One region of the Lysinibacillus sp. GbtcB16 genome, then DNA from elsewhere that is predicted to be linked to it. Evidence: riboswitches for the same ligand, from Rfam matches in the RefSeq annotation. Region 1 holds a riboswitch; the other holds the start of a gene.
What was found. A riboswitch is a leader RNA that binds a small molecule or an ion and turns the genes downstream of it on or off. The one in region 1 is predicted to bind glycine.

Region 1 (7,906 bases):
CTTGCTCCTGTGGATCGTCTAAAACGCTACGATAATCTTCCTCAATCAAAATATCAGCTGTTTTTGTAGTCATGTCCAGCTTTTGAATTGTCCCTAAACCTCGTGCAGGGAATTTTGGATCAGCTTTTACCGTTAAAACAACAAAGTCACCGGCTTTTAGTGTTTTCTTTTCTGTGTCTTTAAACGAGTAGCGATCGATCATGACAAGTCTTGATACACCTTTGTGCGTGATGTGCATATCAGGCGTTACAGGGTGTACCTGCGGGAATTGTTCGATATCTTTGTTTAACTGTTCAAATTGATTGTTTACATCGGGTTGATGATTTGTGAGTACCATCGTTTTGCCTCCCTTACAAAATAAATACACAATATCATGTGTTGTTAAACACTACATATTGTGTATATGTCTTTAAAAAAGATACTATATATAGATTTTCAATTCAACTCTTGCTTTTTTCAATAGAATCGTAACTACTTGTAATAGCAAGGATTGAACGCTTAAAAATATTTTTTTATACCATTTTTTACTTTTTGAAGTTCCACTCATCAGATGCATATTTTTTTTCTTCTAATGCACGGACATATTCTAACTGCTCCTCAGAAAGTGTAAATGGTTTTAATTCAATTTGCAACGATTTTGCAAAACCATCTCGAAAAGCAGTCACACATTGTTCAACTGTCACAGGTTCATCCACAAGACTGTTAATCGCTACTGCTTTCTCTGGTAATTTTCTGCGCATACGATCCTTCGCTTCTTCACTCGAAAAATTAAAGACCGATAATAACTTCTCCTGATCTAAATCTAATAAAATGGCACCATGCTGCAATATAACGCCTTTTTGTCGTGTTTGCGCACTTCCTGCTATTTTTTTCCCTTCAACTACCAGCTCATACCAGCTTGGAGCATCAAAGCATACTGCACTTTTCGGACTCTTTAAGTCTGCTCTTTTCTCCTCTGTATCAGGGACACTAAAATAGGCATCCATCCCTAAGTTATGGAAACCTTGCAAGATGCCTTCACTTAGCACACGGTACGCCTCTGTCACTGACTCTGGCATATTTGGATAGCTTTCTGTTACGATGACACTATATGTGAGCTCATGCTCATGCAGCACAGCTCGTCCACCAGTTGGTCGACGTACAAAACCTAAGCCTTGCTCACGTACAGCATCTAAATTTATATCTTTTTTGGCTTGCTGAAAATAACCGATTGATAATGTTGCCGGTTCCCACTCATAAAAACGAATGACTGGTGGAATGAACCCCTCACTATGCCAATCAAGTAATGCTTCATCTAGTGCCATATTAAAAGAAGGACTACATTTCCCTGAATTTAAAAAATACCAAGTTGTCATATGTTCATCTCCTACAATTTATAAAAATACCTCAGGCCCCACCTGCGGTTCAACCTTAACGAAGATTACGTTACAGTTCAAGTTGTGGCTTTGCAAACGATATCGACGAATTCGCCACAATCTAGTTAATTTTATCAAACTCATTGGACTATCGCTAGCGCATCTTTTATAATAATAAAGAAGATAGAAAGGGGTAAGAAAATCTTGGACATACTTATCACAATCGGTGTCGTTTTAGTAGTCGTAATTGCATACATCGGTATTAATGCACTAAGACTCAAAAAAGCTGTAACCAACTTAACACAAGAACAATTTATTGAAGGCTATCGTAAAGCGCAGCTAATCGATGTTCGTGAACAAAAAGAATTTGATGCTGGTCACATTCTTGGCGCACGAAATGTTCCTTCCACAACATTACGTCAACGTTATAAAGAAATTCGCCCAGATTTACCAGTATATTTATACTGTCAAAATACAGGCCGTAGCTCACGTGCTGCACTATTTCTTAAAAAACGTGGGTACAACCAAATTTACCAACTTCAAGGCGGCTTCAAAACTTGGACAGGTAAAATAAAAGCCAAAAAATATTAATATTTCCCTAAAAAAGTCGTCTCAAAGAACTAGGAGACGGCTTCTTTTTATACAAAAAATTCAGAGTTTCTACTATATTATATCTATTGCAAAATTTTAAGCGGCTATTTCTTACACTCGTTCATACTATAATGATCCTCTTCCTCTCACTTGTCCCCTCTTCATTTCTTCACATAAAACTTTCGTATTTGCGCATACTACGAAAATCTTTGTATGCCCAAAAATACTAATTATCGTTAGTAATTTTCATTTATACACTACATTCTTCTATTTTTCTGAAAATAATATAAATTTCTAGTTGAATAATTGTAAAAGCACTGCTAGGATATATAATATCTTAAAATAATATTTATGATAAAAAATTAATAAGCTATGAATGCTATGGATCAAACTATAGCAGGAGCAGTTCTGGAGAGAGCGCAATGTGCGTCGCCGAAGGGTTCACTATCTCAGGCAAAAGGACAGAGGAGTAATAACAGCTTTTTTAAGCGATGCCATACGAAGGTTATGATGATTTCATGAACCATCCGTGATCAAATGGTATTTGTTATTCTGACGTTTTTCCGAGACTAGTGTCACAACTAGTCTCTTTTTTATTTTTCCAGTCATCATTTTTTATGCATCTTTGGGGGGATTAACGTGGAACAGCAACAATTAAAACGTGAATTAAAAAATCGCCATGTACAGCTTATTGCCATTGGTGGGACAATAGGAACCGGCTTATTTCTCGGCTCTGGGAAAGCCATTGCATTAGCAGGGCCTTCGATCATCCTTGCCTATTTAATTGTCGGAACGGCACTCTTTTTTGTTATGCGTGCATTGGGCGAACTATTACTTTCGAATTCAGGATATACATCATTTACGGATTTTGCCTCCGAATACATAGGGCCATGGGCAGGGTATGTAACAGGCTGGACCTACTGGTTCTGTTGGATCATGACGGCGATGGCAGATATTATCGCTGTGGGGGTTTATACACAATATTGGTTTGATATCCCTCAGTGGGTTCCAGCTATTGGTTGTTTAGTAGTATTACTACTATTGAATTTATTAACGGTCAAACTATTTGGGGAGTTAGAATTTTGGTTTGCTATCATTAAAGTGATTACCATTGTGGCGCTCATTATCCTTGGACTTATTATGTTAGTGACAGGCTTTCAAACAAGCTCTGGGACGGTTTCAGTAGATAATCTTTGGGTCCACGGCGGCCTGTTTCCAAATGGAGTATATGGCTTTTTAATGGCCTTCCAGATGGTTGTTTTCGCTTTCGTCGGTGTGGAATTAGTAGGGGTATCGGCAGCCGAGACTGCGGACCCACAAAAAAACATTCCTTCTGCTATTAATAAAATACCATTCCGAATTTTACTCTTTTATGTAGGGGCACTGTTTGTCATCCTATGTATCAATCCATGGTATGAAATGTCTGCCACAAGCAGTCCATTTGTCCAAGTATTTACATTAGCGGGTATTCCAATTGCTGCAGGTATTATTAATTTTGTTGTGCTCACTTCAGCCGCATCTGCTGGTAATAGTGGTTTATTCTCAACAAGTCGAATGCTCTTTAATCTTGGTAAAAATAAACAAGCATCACCTGCATTTGCTAAGCTCAATAAAAATAGTGTTCCAAGTAACGCACTAGTCATTTCTGCAATTGTTGTATCAGTAGGGGCACTGTTAAGTAAGCTAATGCCAGAGAATGCCTTTAGTATCGTAACGACTATTAGTGCGATTTGCTTCATATGGGTGTGGAGTATTATCATCATTTCTCACATCATCTATAAACGGAAAAATCGTGCCCTACATGAGGCCTCAAGCTTCAAAGCACCGCTGACACCTTTTATTAACTACGTAGTGCTTGCGTTTTTTGCTTTCCTATTAATTGTGATGTTTATTTCTGAGGCAACACGTACAGCTCTTCTACTAACACCTATTTGGTTTATTGCCCTATTCATTCTATATAAAATGAAAAAAAGATGACTTCAGAGCTCACTCTGAAGTCATCTTCTATTCGTTAAAAAATGGTCATATCCCATTCTGTCGCTAAATGTTTCAGCAATTGGACACCTGCGACACTATTCCCAATAGGATCGATGGCTGGTCCATAAATACCTATGCCACAGCCAGCAGGGAATGGTGAATCTAATCCTGCATGACCTGGGACAGCGGTAAGAATGGCACCAGAAACACCACTTTTAGCAGGAAGTCCAATAAACGCCGCAAATTTTCCTGAAGCATTGTACATACCGCATGTTACCATTAAAGCCTTTGCTAATTTTGCCACTTGTTTAGGAAATAATTGTTTCTTTAATAGCGGATGATAGCCATCATTAGCGATAACTAAACCAATCATCGCTAAATCGGATACATTGACTTCAATCGCACATTGCTTTAAGTAAACCTCAAGAGCCGCTTCTACTGGGCAGTCTAAGAAACCAGAATCCATTAAATAGTAGGCTAGTGCTCGATTACGGTTAGCTGTTTGCCACTCGGATTGAAACACTTCCTCGTTGACACTTAATTGCTTACCTATGATTTGCTCTAAAAATTGTAGGATTTTGTCAATCTTCTCCTGTGGTGAATGACCAATCATCATAGAGGAGACAGTAATCGCCCCAGCATTAATCATTGGATTAAAGGGCTTTCCTGGCTGATGACTTTCTAAGCGAATAATAGAGTTGAATGTATCTCCTGTTGGCTCAACATCCACCCTTTCTAATACATAGGGCAATCCTCGATCCATACAGGCCAGTATAAAGGTGATTACTTTGGAAACACTTTGAAGCGTAAATAATTCTGACGTATCACCAGCTTTAATTTCATGCCCTTCAGTGCCAATAATGGCTATGGCTAATTGATTTGGGTCTTTTTTAGCTAATGCAGGGATATAGTTAGCGCACTGTCCTTCTTTTGCGGCAGAGCGAAACTGTGTGACCGATTGTGCCACAAGCTGATCGTGACTAGGTTGTGTTGACATTACTGTGGACTCCTTTCAAAATGTGCAAAAACAGAGTCTTCATAGTTCTCCTATGAAGACTCTATCCATATTTTTGCTATCCTTTTATCGCTTTGGAGGCATTGTCCCCTCCGGAATTAACGATTCATACGTCTCCCCATCAAGACGTTCTTGCCATTCCTTTTTAGCTTCCTCAATCAGTACTGGATTACCCAATAACTCAATCGCAGTACACGCCATAATTTTAGCAGCTTGTAGCATACCTTTATGGGCGATAGGCGTGACACCTTGAGAAACAACTTGCCATGTATGCAGTGGCGTTCCTAATGCCATACATACTGCCGTACATTGAACAGTTGGCACATTCCAGCTAACATCTCCCACATCCGTAGAGCCACCCATGATAAATTCAGGAAGCATTCGAGGAATATGATCAGCAATAACTTTTCCTTGTAATGGTTGAACATCGTCTTTATGTAGACCAACTAATGAAGAGGCTTGTACTTCAGGAGAAAACGTATTGAAAATAGCCTGAGCATACTGTTCATCCTCTATTGTATAGTCTGGCATGCCAATTTCAAGTATTTGTTGATACATGGCATCATAAAGCGTCTTATTTGTTATTAAATTAGAAGCAGCACCTTCAAAATCGATTTCTAGGGAAGTACCTGTCATGAGCGTTGCACCCTTCGCTATTTGTTCAACACGCTGATAGATTTCTTGCACTTGTTGCTTTTTAGGTGCTCGCACTAAATAGGTAACCTCAGCATATGGTTGAACAACATTCGGAGATGTTCCACCAGAGTTTGTAATAGCATAATGCACTCTTGCTTCTGGAATGATATGCTCTCGTAAATAGTTTACCCCAACGTTCATTAGCTCAACAGCATCTAATGCACTTCTTCCCAGATGAGGAGCAGCTGCTGCATGTGCACTTTTACCTGTAAACTTAAATGTAACAGCATAGTTTGCTAGAGAGCTACATGTCATCACCGTTGAAAACGTACCAGGATGCCAAGAAATGGCGATATCTACATCATCGAATAAGCCAGCTTTCGCCATATAAGCTTTACCAGATCCATTTTCTTCTGCAGGGCAACCGTAAAAACGGATGGTTGCGGATTGTGGATGTTGCTCTAAATAATCTTTTACGGCAACAGCTGCTGCAAATGCTCCTGTTCCTAATAAATTATGGCCACAGCCATGACCACTTCCCCCATTCTCAAGAGGCTCATGAATGGTAACACCGCCCTTTTGGCTCAAGCCAGGTAGTGCATCGTATTCCCCTAAAAAGGCGATGACTGGCTTTCCTGACCCAAAAGTTCCAACAAGCGCAGTATCCAGCCCAGCTACGCCAGCCTCAGTTTGAAAACCCTCGTTTTCGAGTGCCTCTTTCATATATTGCATCGATTGTTGTTCTTGAAAATGAAGCTCCGGTACAGCCCAAATTGCATCGCTTAAGGCCACGCTTGCATCCTTTTTTGCCTCAATTAATGTAGAAATTTTTTCTTGAAAACTCATTATTGTTCCTCCAATTTATTTATTATGCTTTCAATAATGCTCCTTTTTGGTCGTTTAACGTTACAAGCGACACAATACAAATGAGCGCGAATCCAATTAACATCCAAAAGGCTGCATCAAAGGAGCCATTAAAGGCATCGACCATAAAACCAATAGCCATAGGTGTAACAAACCCCGCTAGCTGTCCGCCTGTATTCGCGATCCCCATAGCTGAGCCTGTTATAGACGAAGGCAATTTCTTTAGAACAATTACGGGTAGTAGCGTAATGACAAACGCAATAAAGATAGAAACAACTGTTTGATAGCCAATAAATAATGTCACCGTTTTCGCTGTAAACATTAAATACAATAAAAGACCGATGACTGCACAGGAAATGGAGCCTAACACCTTTTCCATTCCTCTTGGAAGCTTATCGATAATATATCCGCTACCATACACCCCAATAATCGTTGTAATAGCAGGAATCGTTTGTGCCCAACCAATGGACATTAAGTCTAGTCCACGATTTTTTTGAAGGTATGTTGGAATCCACGATACTAATCCCCAGTTCACCGCATAAATACAGAAATAAGCAATAATCAAATTCCACATGAGCGGTGTTTTCAAAAGTTCTTTAAAGCTTACCTTAACTGCCGGACTACCTGTCTCAGCAGCCTCTGCTGTTTCAGCTTTTGGGAGCTGAATGTATTTCCAATATAAATAAGCAATAATCGCTCCAATAGCCCCGATTATGATAAACATCATACGCCAGCCAATCGTTCCTAATAAATAAGCGGCTAACAGCGGTACAATTAGCGAAACAATCCCACCAGAAGTCAGCATAATCGACATCGCTCTGCCTCTTTCTTCTTTCGGGAAAATCGTGGCAATAATCTTAGAGCTAGATGGTTGGAATCCACCCTCTCCAATACCGAATAAGAAACGAATAACAATCATCGCTGTTAAAGACCAGGCAATAGCCGTAAGTCCGGTAAATATTGACCACATGATGACAGCCATTAGCAAGATTCGTTTTGCGCCAAATTTATCAGCTAGCCAGCCGCCTGGTATTTGCATAATGGCATAGCCTAAAAAGAAAGCGCTTAAAATAATACCCGTCGAAGATGCATCCAGTTGCAAATCGCCTGTAATTGAAACGACTGCGTAGTTCATAATATAGCGATCTAAGTTCCCTAAAGACCAGCCTAAAAATAATAGTGCAAGGATAACATTTCTAGATTTTTTCGTTACGTCATTTGTTGTCATTTATATCCCTCCCATGATCAAAAACCTTCTCTTTATGGCAGTGATTGCATCACCGCTACAGTTGTTCTTTAAGATTCTTGCCCCCTTGCAAATCTAGTAAAATCAAAACCCCTTTTATATACCGACATTTTCGTTATATATTCGTATAATAATCAAAGTACTCCAAAAAAACAATATTTTTTTGAAAATTTCTAATAGATAGTCGCTTCTCTAGCTATGAATGATCGGCTCAAAAAGGCG
Region 2 (7,906 bases), on a different contig from region 1:
CTTCGGCAAACGATCATTGGTATTGTTGCTCAAATCCTTTTTCATTCATCAGCCTTACAAGATGATCGTCTTGCGTTGTACGAAATTTTATCGGATATTCATCTCAATCAGGCCATTTCCGCTATTTTAAATAAGGGGGATTTTCAGCTACCATACGAATTAACCTTAAAGGGACAAAAAGAATTTGTGGAGAGCCATTATGCAGTTACAAACATACATCGCTAAATTTCAATTATATTACAACAGAGCTACCAAATGGCGTGTAAAAGAGCAAGCGCAATTTATTCAACGTTTATCTGTATTAATGCAGGAGGGCTACTTATTTCCACAGGCTATCTCAATGCTACTCCCTCATCATATAGATGTTCATGAGGAAATTCAGCAACAAATTGATGAAAAACTTAGGCAAGGTGAAGGTGTAACAAGCATTTTGGAAACATTGCAGTTGGCTAAACATCATTTAGTAGCGATCAAAGTGGCAGAAAACAATGGGCATTTGCTTGAAGTATTAAAAGGTGTGGCAATGCAAATGATTGTCGGTGAGCAAACAAAGAAAAAGTTAATTAAATTGCTTGTATATCCTGTCATGCTAATTTTATTTTTATTGTTGCTATTCTTTGTATTTCGAACGATTTTCTTACCTAATATTGAAAAGATGGTATCAAGTCGCTCGATTGAAGGTGAGAAGACAATTGTGGCGCTATCTAAACTATTACTGCATGTCCCCGATTTGGTGATGGTAACAGCTTCGATTGTAATAGTCAGTTTATTGGTTTTACACTTCTATCTCAAACGCCAGCCCATTCCCCGACGACTATCAATACTATTAAAAATCCCACTTTTTAAAATCTATATTCGACTCTCATGGACAAGACAATTTGCTGCCTATTTAGGAAGTTTGCTGCACAGTGGGTTTTCATTGCAGGCTAGCCTTCAAATTCTAGAAGAACAATCCTTTCAACCGTTTCTACAGCATCTGTCTCTGCGTATTAAAGAAAGGGTAATCTTTGGAGAGTCATTGACTCAAGCCGTACAAATGATGTCTTTTTTTCATAAGGATTTTGCTACCTTCGTAGAACATGGAGAACAGAGTGGCTACTTAGGGAAGGAACTTACATTATACAGCGAACTATTACTGGAAAAACAGGAACAACTATTGCAGAAGGTGCTCGCCTTCATCCAACCAAGCTTCTTTATTGTAATTGCTATATGTATTTTAGCGGCCTATGTCAGTTTACTATTACCAATTTATCATATGATTGATTTAGTTTTGGAGGACTAAGATGAAACATATTAAACAACAAAATGGTTTTACTTTAATCGAAATGCTCATTGTTTTGTTAATCATTTCCATCCTTATTTTAATTACAATTCCAAATGTTACGAAGCACTTCGCTACGATTGATGAGAAGGGCTGTGCTGCCTATATTAATATGGTACAGGGGCAAGTAGAAGCCTATAGAGTGGATTTTATGGCATATCCAACTTTAGAGGATTTAGTGAAAGAAGGCTATTTGAAAGAAAATGAAACAACTTGTCCTAATAAAGAAGAAATAGTTATTACGACTAAGGGAGAGGTGCGTTTAGCAAATGTCGGTGCAGGTACGAATGGTTAATGAGAGAACGACAAAATGAATGGGGCTTTACGATCCTCGAAATGCTGATTGTTTTATTTCTTGTTATGAGTTTAACAGCCATTGTTAGCAAATTCTCTTTACAATTAGCGGAGTCAAAGGAATTAGATCGTTTTTTTACTCAAGTTCAACTAGACATTCAGTATATTCAAACCTATAGCATGAACCAGCGACAGTATATCGCGATGAAATTTGAAAGCTCTACAAGGCGCTACGTTATTCAAAAAGATGCTTTTTCCAATCTATATGAACGACCATTCCCTAAAGGAGTCGAATTTTTGCCTGATGAGAGCTCTATTTATACGATTGTTTATAATGTTAATGGCAATGTCAGGTCAGCTGGTACTATCGCGTTTCAAACGCAACAGGGAAAGAAAAAAGTAATCATTACATTAGGGCGAGGGAGAGCGAGAATTGAATGAGTCAGGCTATTCTTTTATTGAAACGATTTTGGCAATGGGCATCTTGATGTTACTTTGCAGCTCCTTATTGCCTATTACCTATACGATGAAAACGAATCTTATGAATAAAAAAATGGAAATGATTGCAGCTGAAACAGCGTATGAGGGTCTGAAATTATTTCAAGCTGTTCAACAAACTGAGGGCACAAGAATTATTGAACAGGTTGAGTATCAATGGGTGTTTAATGGTGAAGAAATTTGTGTTCGTTTTCACAACATACTCAAGCCACGCCAAAAATGTATTTCCCTTACAGGAAATGTCCATGAATAATGAGAAGGGCTATACCTTACTAGAAGCAATGTTTCAATTAATTGTGTTTGTGCTTATTTCTCATCTTTTTGTCCTAATTATGCTGTGGTATGCTGAAATGACCTCAACTATGCAAACGGATGAGCAGTCAAAATGGGAGCTGTTTGTGTATGATTTAAATAAAGGGCTAAAGGATATTTTAACGTTCTCCGTGCGGGATGATCACAAAAGAATCACTTTCCAGACTACAGAATCTGTCCATTATATTGATTGCTATCGTAATACCATTCGTGAACAAGTAAATGGAGGACATGTTCCCATGCTAAATGGCATCAATAAATGTCAGTTCACTTATAGCGGAAATATGCTGACGGTAGCGGTGGAAATGCCTAGTGGTATGCAAAAGGAGCGAACCTTCTATGTGCCAATTATTGAAAAATGACAGTGGGGCTATTTTTTTAATCGCAATTGCATTATTATTTCTTGTAACTACTTTTCTTCTTGCGTATTGTATGTCATATGAAATGCAATTTCAAACATATGATGGGCTCGAAAAATTGAATGTTCAAGCTACGATAAATTTATTGGGACAAATTTTGTCAGACAGTGTAGAATCGTAGTTATAAGAAGGTGATTCGAATTGCGAAAAATATATTTAGTTGGTTTTATGGGTAGTGGAAAGAGTGCTTTAGGAAGACGTTTAAGCTTTTTATTAAAGATGCCATATTATGATATGGATCATGAAATAGTGAGACAGCAAGGAATGTCCATCCCGCAGATTTTTGAAAAGTACGGAGAGGCCCATTTTCGAAAAATAGAAACAGAATTTTTGAAAAGTTTCCGCGATGAGGCTTGTATTATTTCTACGGGCGGTGGAGTTGCGATGAATGCTGAAAATCGAAAAATTATGAGACGTAGTGGCTTAGTATTTTTTTTAGATGCTTCGTTTGAGGATATTTATAAACGAGTTCAGCATGATCCTAACAGACCGATCGTACAAAGCTCGACAAAAGAGGAGCTAGAAAGTCTGTATCATTACAGAAGGAAGTTTTATCGTGATGCAGGGCATATTCAGGTCCTGACAGAGGGCAGAACCATTCGTCAAATTTTAGAGTATTTGGTGTTCCAAGTAAAAAGACTTAAAAACGAACGATGAAGGATATAAAGTCAATTAATGTTCGTATTTTATTATCTTTTAAAAAATGATTGCCTTTTCAATGCATTTAATGTTAGGATATAGACAAATAAGTAACTAAATGTTCATTGAATACTAAATAGTACCAAGATGTATCTTGGGCGGATGATTATACGGGGAGAGAGCGTAATTAAACGCCACCGAAGGAGCAAGTAGCAATGGCTATGAATCTCTCAGGTAAAAGGACTCGTATAAGACGCAACTCTGGAGAGAGCTGTAGTATAACAATAGCAGCCACCAAAGGGGAAAGCCGACTAATTGGCAGTATCAACCATGCGAGTTAGTCTGGTGTAACTTTCAGGTGCAAGGACAGAGAATCCCGAAAAGGGGTTCGTCTGTCTTTTTTTATGTCTTTAGGTACGCCGTGAACCTTATTACTTTGCTAAGTCATGATTGTACCCATACAAAAAGCAGACGAACTACTACCAGTAAAAATGTAACTAACAATAAGGGGGCAAAAAAGAATGACGAATGAATTAAAACGTACACCTCTATTTGAAGAATATGCGAAATACGGTGCTAAGACGGTTGACTTCGGTGGATGGGAATTACCAGTTCAATTCTCCTCTATTAAAGATGAACATGATGCAGTACGTAATCGTGCGGGATTATTTGATGTATCCCATATGGGTGAAATTTTAGTAACCGGTCCCGATGCATTAGATTTTTTACAAAATCTTTTATCCAATGATGTTTCAAAAATAGCTACTGGCCAGGCACAATACACAGCAATGTGTTATGAGGACGGCGGTGTTGTCGATGATTTACTAACGTATAAGCTAGCAGATCAACACTATTTATTATGCGTGAATGCAGCAAATATCGAAAAAGACTATGATTGGATGCTGGAAAATCAACATCAATATGATGTGACGATTGACAATCAATCGGAAGCCTATGCACAAATTGCCCTACAAGGACCTTTAGCAGAGGAAGTTCTTCAATCCATAACTTCAACTGATGTAAGTGCCATTAAATTTTTCCGATTCCAAGAGAATGTAGAAGTTGCAGGACATAAAGTGTTAGTTTCTCGTAGTGGATACACAGGAGAAGATGGCTTCGAATTATATGGAGCACCAGAAGATATTAAAGCGCTATGGGGTAAAATTTTGGATGCTGGTCAAGACAAAGGTGTTGTTCCTGCAGGTCTAGGATGTCGAGATACACTACGTTTTGAAGCGGGTCTGCCACTTTACGGTCAAGAATTATCAGCAACCATTTCTCCTCTTGAAGCAGGTATTGGCTTTGCTGTGAAATTAAATAAAGAAGATTTTATTGGTCATGATGCATTAGTAGCTCAGAAGGAAAATGGTCTTCCACGCAAACTAGTCGGCATTGAAATGATCGATAAAGGGATTCCACGCCATGGCTATAAAGTATTTAAAGATGGTCAGGAAATTGGTGAAGTTACAACAGGAACACAGCTTCCTTCCTCAAAACGTAATGTTGGTCACGCGTTAATTGACAGTCAATTCGCAACTATCGGAAATGAATTAGAAATTGAAATCCGTGGTAAGCAACTAAAAGTGATTACAGTTGAAACACCGTTTTACAAGCGTTCAAAATAATAGCTGAAAAGAGGGACCTACATTTATGAAACATCGTTATTTACCAATGACGGAGCAAGATCAAAAAGAAATGTTAGACGTAATCGGTGTATCCTCAGTTGATGAATTATTCGAGGATATTCCAGAGAAAGTACGTTTTAAAGGCCTTTATGACATCAAGGCAGCAAAATCGGAATCTGCTTTATTAAAAGAGTTAACGGCACTTGCTGGTAAAAACAAAGACACAAATGCGAATGCATCGTTTTTAGGTGCAGGCGTTTATAACCACTACAAGCCCGTGATCGTGGATCATGTTATTTCTCGCTCAGAGTTTTATACAGCTTATACACCCTATCAACCTGAAATTTCACAAGGTGAGCTTCAAGCTATTTTTGAATTCCAAACAATGATTGCAGAGCTTACGGGTATGGATCTTGCTAACTCTTCTATGTATGACGGTGGTACAGCATTGGCTGAAGCAGGAATGTTGGCAGCTGGACATACACGTCGTAAGAAAATTTTAGTCTCTGAAACGGTACACCCAGAATATCGTGATGTTGTGGCTACATATGCCTATGGTCAATCTATAGAAATCGTTACAATTCCACATAAAGATGGTGTGACTGATATTGCAGCTTTAAAAGATCTAATTGACGACAATACGGCAGCAGTTATTGCTCAATATCCAAACTTCTTTGGTCAAGTTGAGGATATTCAAGTAATTGGTGATATTGCGCATGAAGCAAAAAGCTTATTCGTAGTATCGTCTAACCCACTTGCCCTAGGTATTTTAACTCCTCCAGGTAAACTAGGAGCTGATATTTGTGTAGGTGATGCACAAGTTTTCGGTATCTCTGAAGCATTTGGTGGTCCACACTGTGGTTTCTTTGCTGTGACAACTAAATTAATGCGTAAGGTGCCAGGTCGTCTTGTTGGTGAAACAGTAGATGGTGAAGGACGTCGTGGTTATGTATTAACACTACAAGCACGTGAACAACATATCCGTCGCGATAAAGCCACTTCTAATATTTGTTCGAACCAAGCACTTCTTGCGCTTGCAGCTTCTGTAGCGATGACAGCTCTAGGGAAACAAGGTATTCGCGAAATGGCTACACAAAATATTGCGAAAACACGTTATGCAAAAAATGCCTTTGAAGCAGCAGGCTTTACAGTAGCATTCCAAGGTGCACATTTTAATGAAATCGTAGTGAAAACAAATAAATGTGTGAAGGAAATCAATAAAGGCTTAATTGAAAAAGGTATTATTGGTGGATATCCTTTAGGTCAAAATTATGACTCTCTTAAAAATCATGTGCTAATTGCTGTGACTGAATTACGCACAAAAGAAGAAATTGATGCACTAGTTGCAGAAATGGGGGCTCTTCATGCATAACGAAAATCAAACACTCATTTTTGAAATTTCAAAAGAAGGTCGCGTTGGCTATAGTTTAGAAGCGCTTGATGTACCTGAAGTAGATCTAGCAGATATACTACCTGCTAATTTAGTACGTACAGAGGCAGCAGAATTACCTGAAGTATCTGAGCTTGATATCATGCGTCACTACACAGCACTTTCTCGTAGAAATCATGGTGTAGACTCTGGCTTCTACCCACTTGGCTCTTGTACGATGAAGTATAATCCGAAAATTAATGAAGCGGTAGCTCGTCTTTCTGGCTTTGCCAATGTGCACCCACTACAAGATGAGTCAACAGCACAAGGTGCCATGGAGCTTCTTTATGATCTTCAAACGTCATTAGTAGAAATTACTGGTATGGATGAAGTGACATTACAGCCAGCAGCAGGGGCACATGGAGAGTGGACAGCATTAATGATGATCCGCGCTTTCCATGAAGCAAATGGAGAAGGTCACCGTAACAAAGTTATCGTTCCTGACTCTGCTCACGGAACTAACCCAGCTTCAGCAACAGTAGCAGGCTTTGAAACAATTACAGTTAAATCAGATGAAACTGGTTTAGTTGATATTGAAGACCTTCGCAAAGTAGTAGGTCCTGACACGGCTGCCTTAATGTTAACAAACCCGAATACACTTGGTTTATTTGAGGAAAATATCATCGAAATGGCGGAGCTTATCCACTCTGTTGGCGGTAAAGTGTACTATGATGGTGCCAACTTAAATGCTGTTATGAGTAAAGCACGTCCTGGCGATATGGGCTTTGACTGTGTACATTTAAATCTGCATAAAACATTTACAGGTCCACACGGTGGTGGTGGTCCAGGTTCAGGTCCAGTAGGCGTAAAAGCTGATTTAATTCCATACCTACCAAAACCAGTACTTGTAAGAACAGAAGAAGGCGCATACCATTTCGATTACAACCGTCCACAATCTATCGGACGAGTAAAACCATACTATGGTAACTTTGGTATCAATGTCCGTGCCTATACGTACATCCGTACAATGGGTCCGGATGGCCTGAAAGCTGTAACAGAATATGCTGTATTAAATGCCAACTATATGATGCGTCGTTTAGAGCCATTCTACGATCTTCCATATAACCGTCACTGTAAACATGAATTTGTTTTATCTGGTCATCGCCAAAAGAAATTAGGCGTTCGTACACTAGATATCGCAAAACGTCTGTTAGACTTTGGCTACCATCCACCAACAACATACTTCCCATTAAATGTGGAAGAGGCGTTAATGATTGAGCCAACAGAAACAGAATCTAAAGAAACATTAGACGCATTCTGCGATGTGATGATTCAAATTGCGAAGGAAGCGGAGGAAAATCCATCCATCGTTCAAGAAGCACCACATACTACAGTTGTTTCTCGCCTAGACGAAACACGTGCGGCTCGT

Region 2: it holds a riboswitch for glycine, as region 1 does, so the genes downstream of both, gcvT (glycine cleavage system aminomethyltransferase GcvT) here and KVT27_RS11860 (amino acid permease) in region 1, are expected to answer to the same signal.

The regions. Positions count from the first base shown of each region.
Region 1 covers NZ_JAGXJV010000001.1:2,322,645-2,330,550, forward strand. Annotated here, with positions in the region: gene KVT27_RS11845 (vitamin B12-dependent ribonucleotide reductase) at 1-337, opposite strand, end outside; gene KVT27_RS11850 (lipoate--protein ligase family protein) at 525-1,355, opposite strand; gene KVT27_RS11855 (rhodanese-like domain-containing protein) at 1,560-1,946, shown strand; glycine riboswitch at 2,345-2,421, shown strand; gene KVT27_RS11860 (amino acid permease) at 2,586-3,923, shown strand; gene KVT27_RS11865 (glutaminase) at 3,958-4,920, opposite strand; gene KVT27_RS11870 (M20 family metallopeptidase) at 5,005-6,420, opposite strand; gene KVT27_RS11875 (MFS transporter) at 6,443-7,666, opposite strand.
Region 2 covers NZ_JAGXJV010000002.1:578,216-586,121, forward strand. Annotated here, with positions in the region: gene comGA (competence type IV pilus ATPase ComGA) at 1-225, shown strand, start outside; gene comGB (competence type IV pilus assembly protein ComGB) at 200-1,282, shown strand; gene comGC (competence type IV pilus major pilin ComGC) at 1,284-1,616, shown strand; gene comGD (competence type IV pilus minor pilin ComGD) at 1,616-2,056, shown strand; gene KVT27_RS14755 (hypothetical protein) at 2,049-2,366, shown strand; gene comGF (competence type IV pilus minor pilin ComGF) at 2,359-2,787, shown strand; gene KVT27_RS14765 (shikimate kinase) at 2,986-3,501, shown strand; glycine riboswitch at 3,646-3,739, shown strand; gene gcvT (glycine cleavage system aminomethyltransferase GcvT) at 4,005-5,108, shown strand; gene gcvPA (aminomethyl-transferring glycine dehydrogenase subunit GcvPA) at 5,134-6,480, shown strand; gene gcvPB (aminomethyl-transferring glycine dehydrogenase subunit GcvPB) at 6,473-7,906, shown strand, end outside.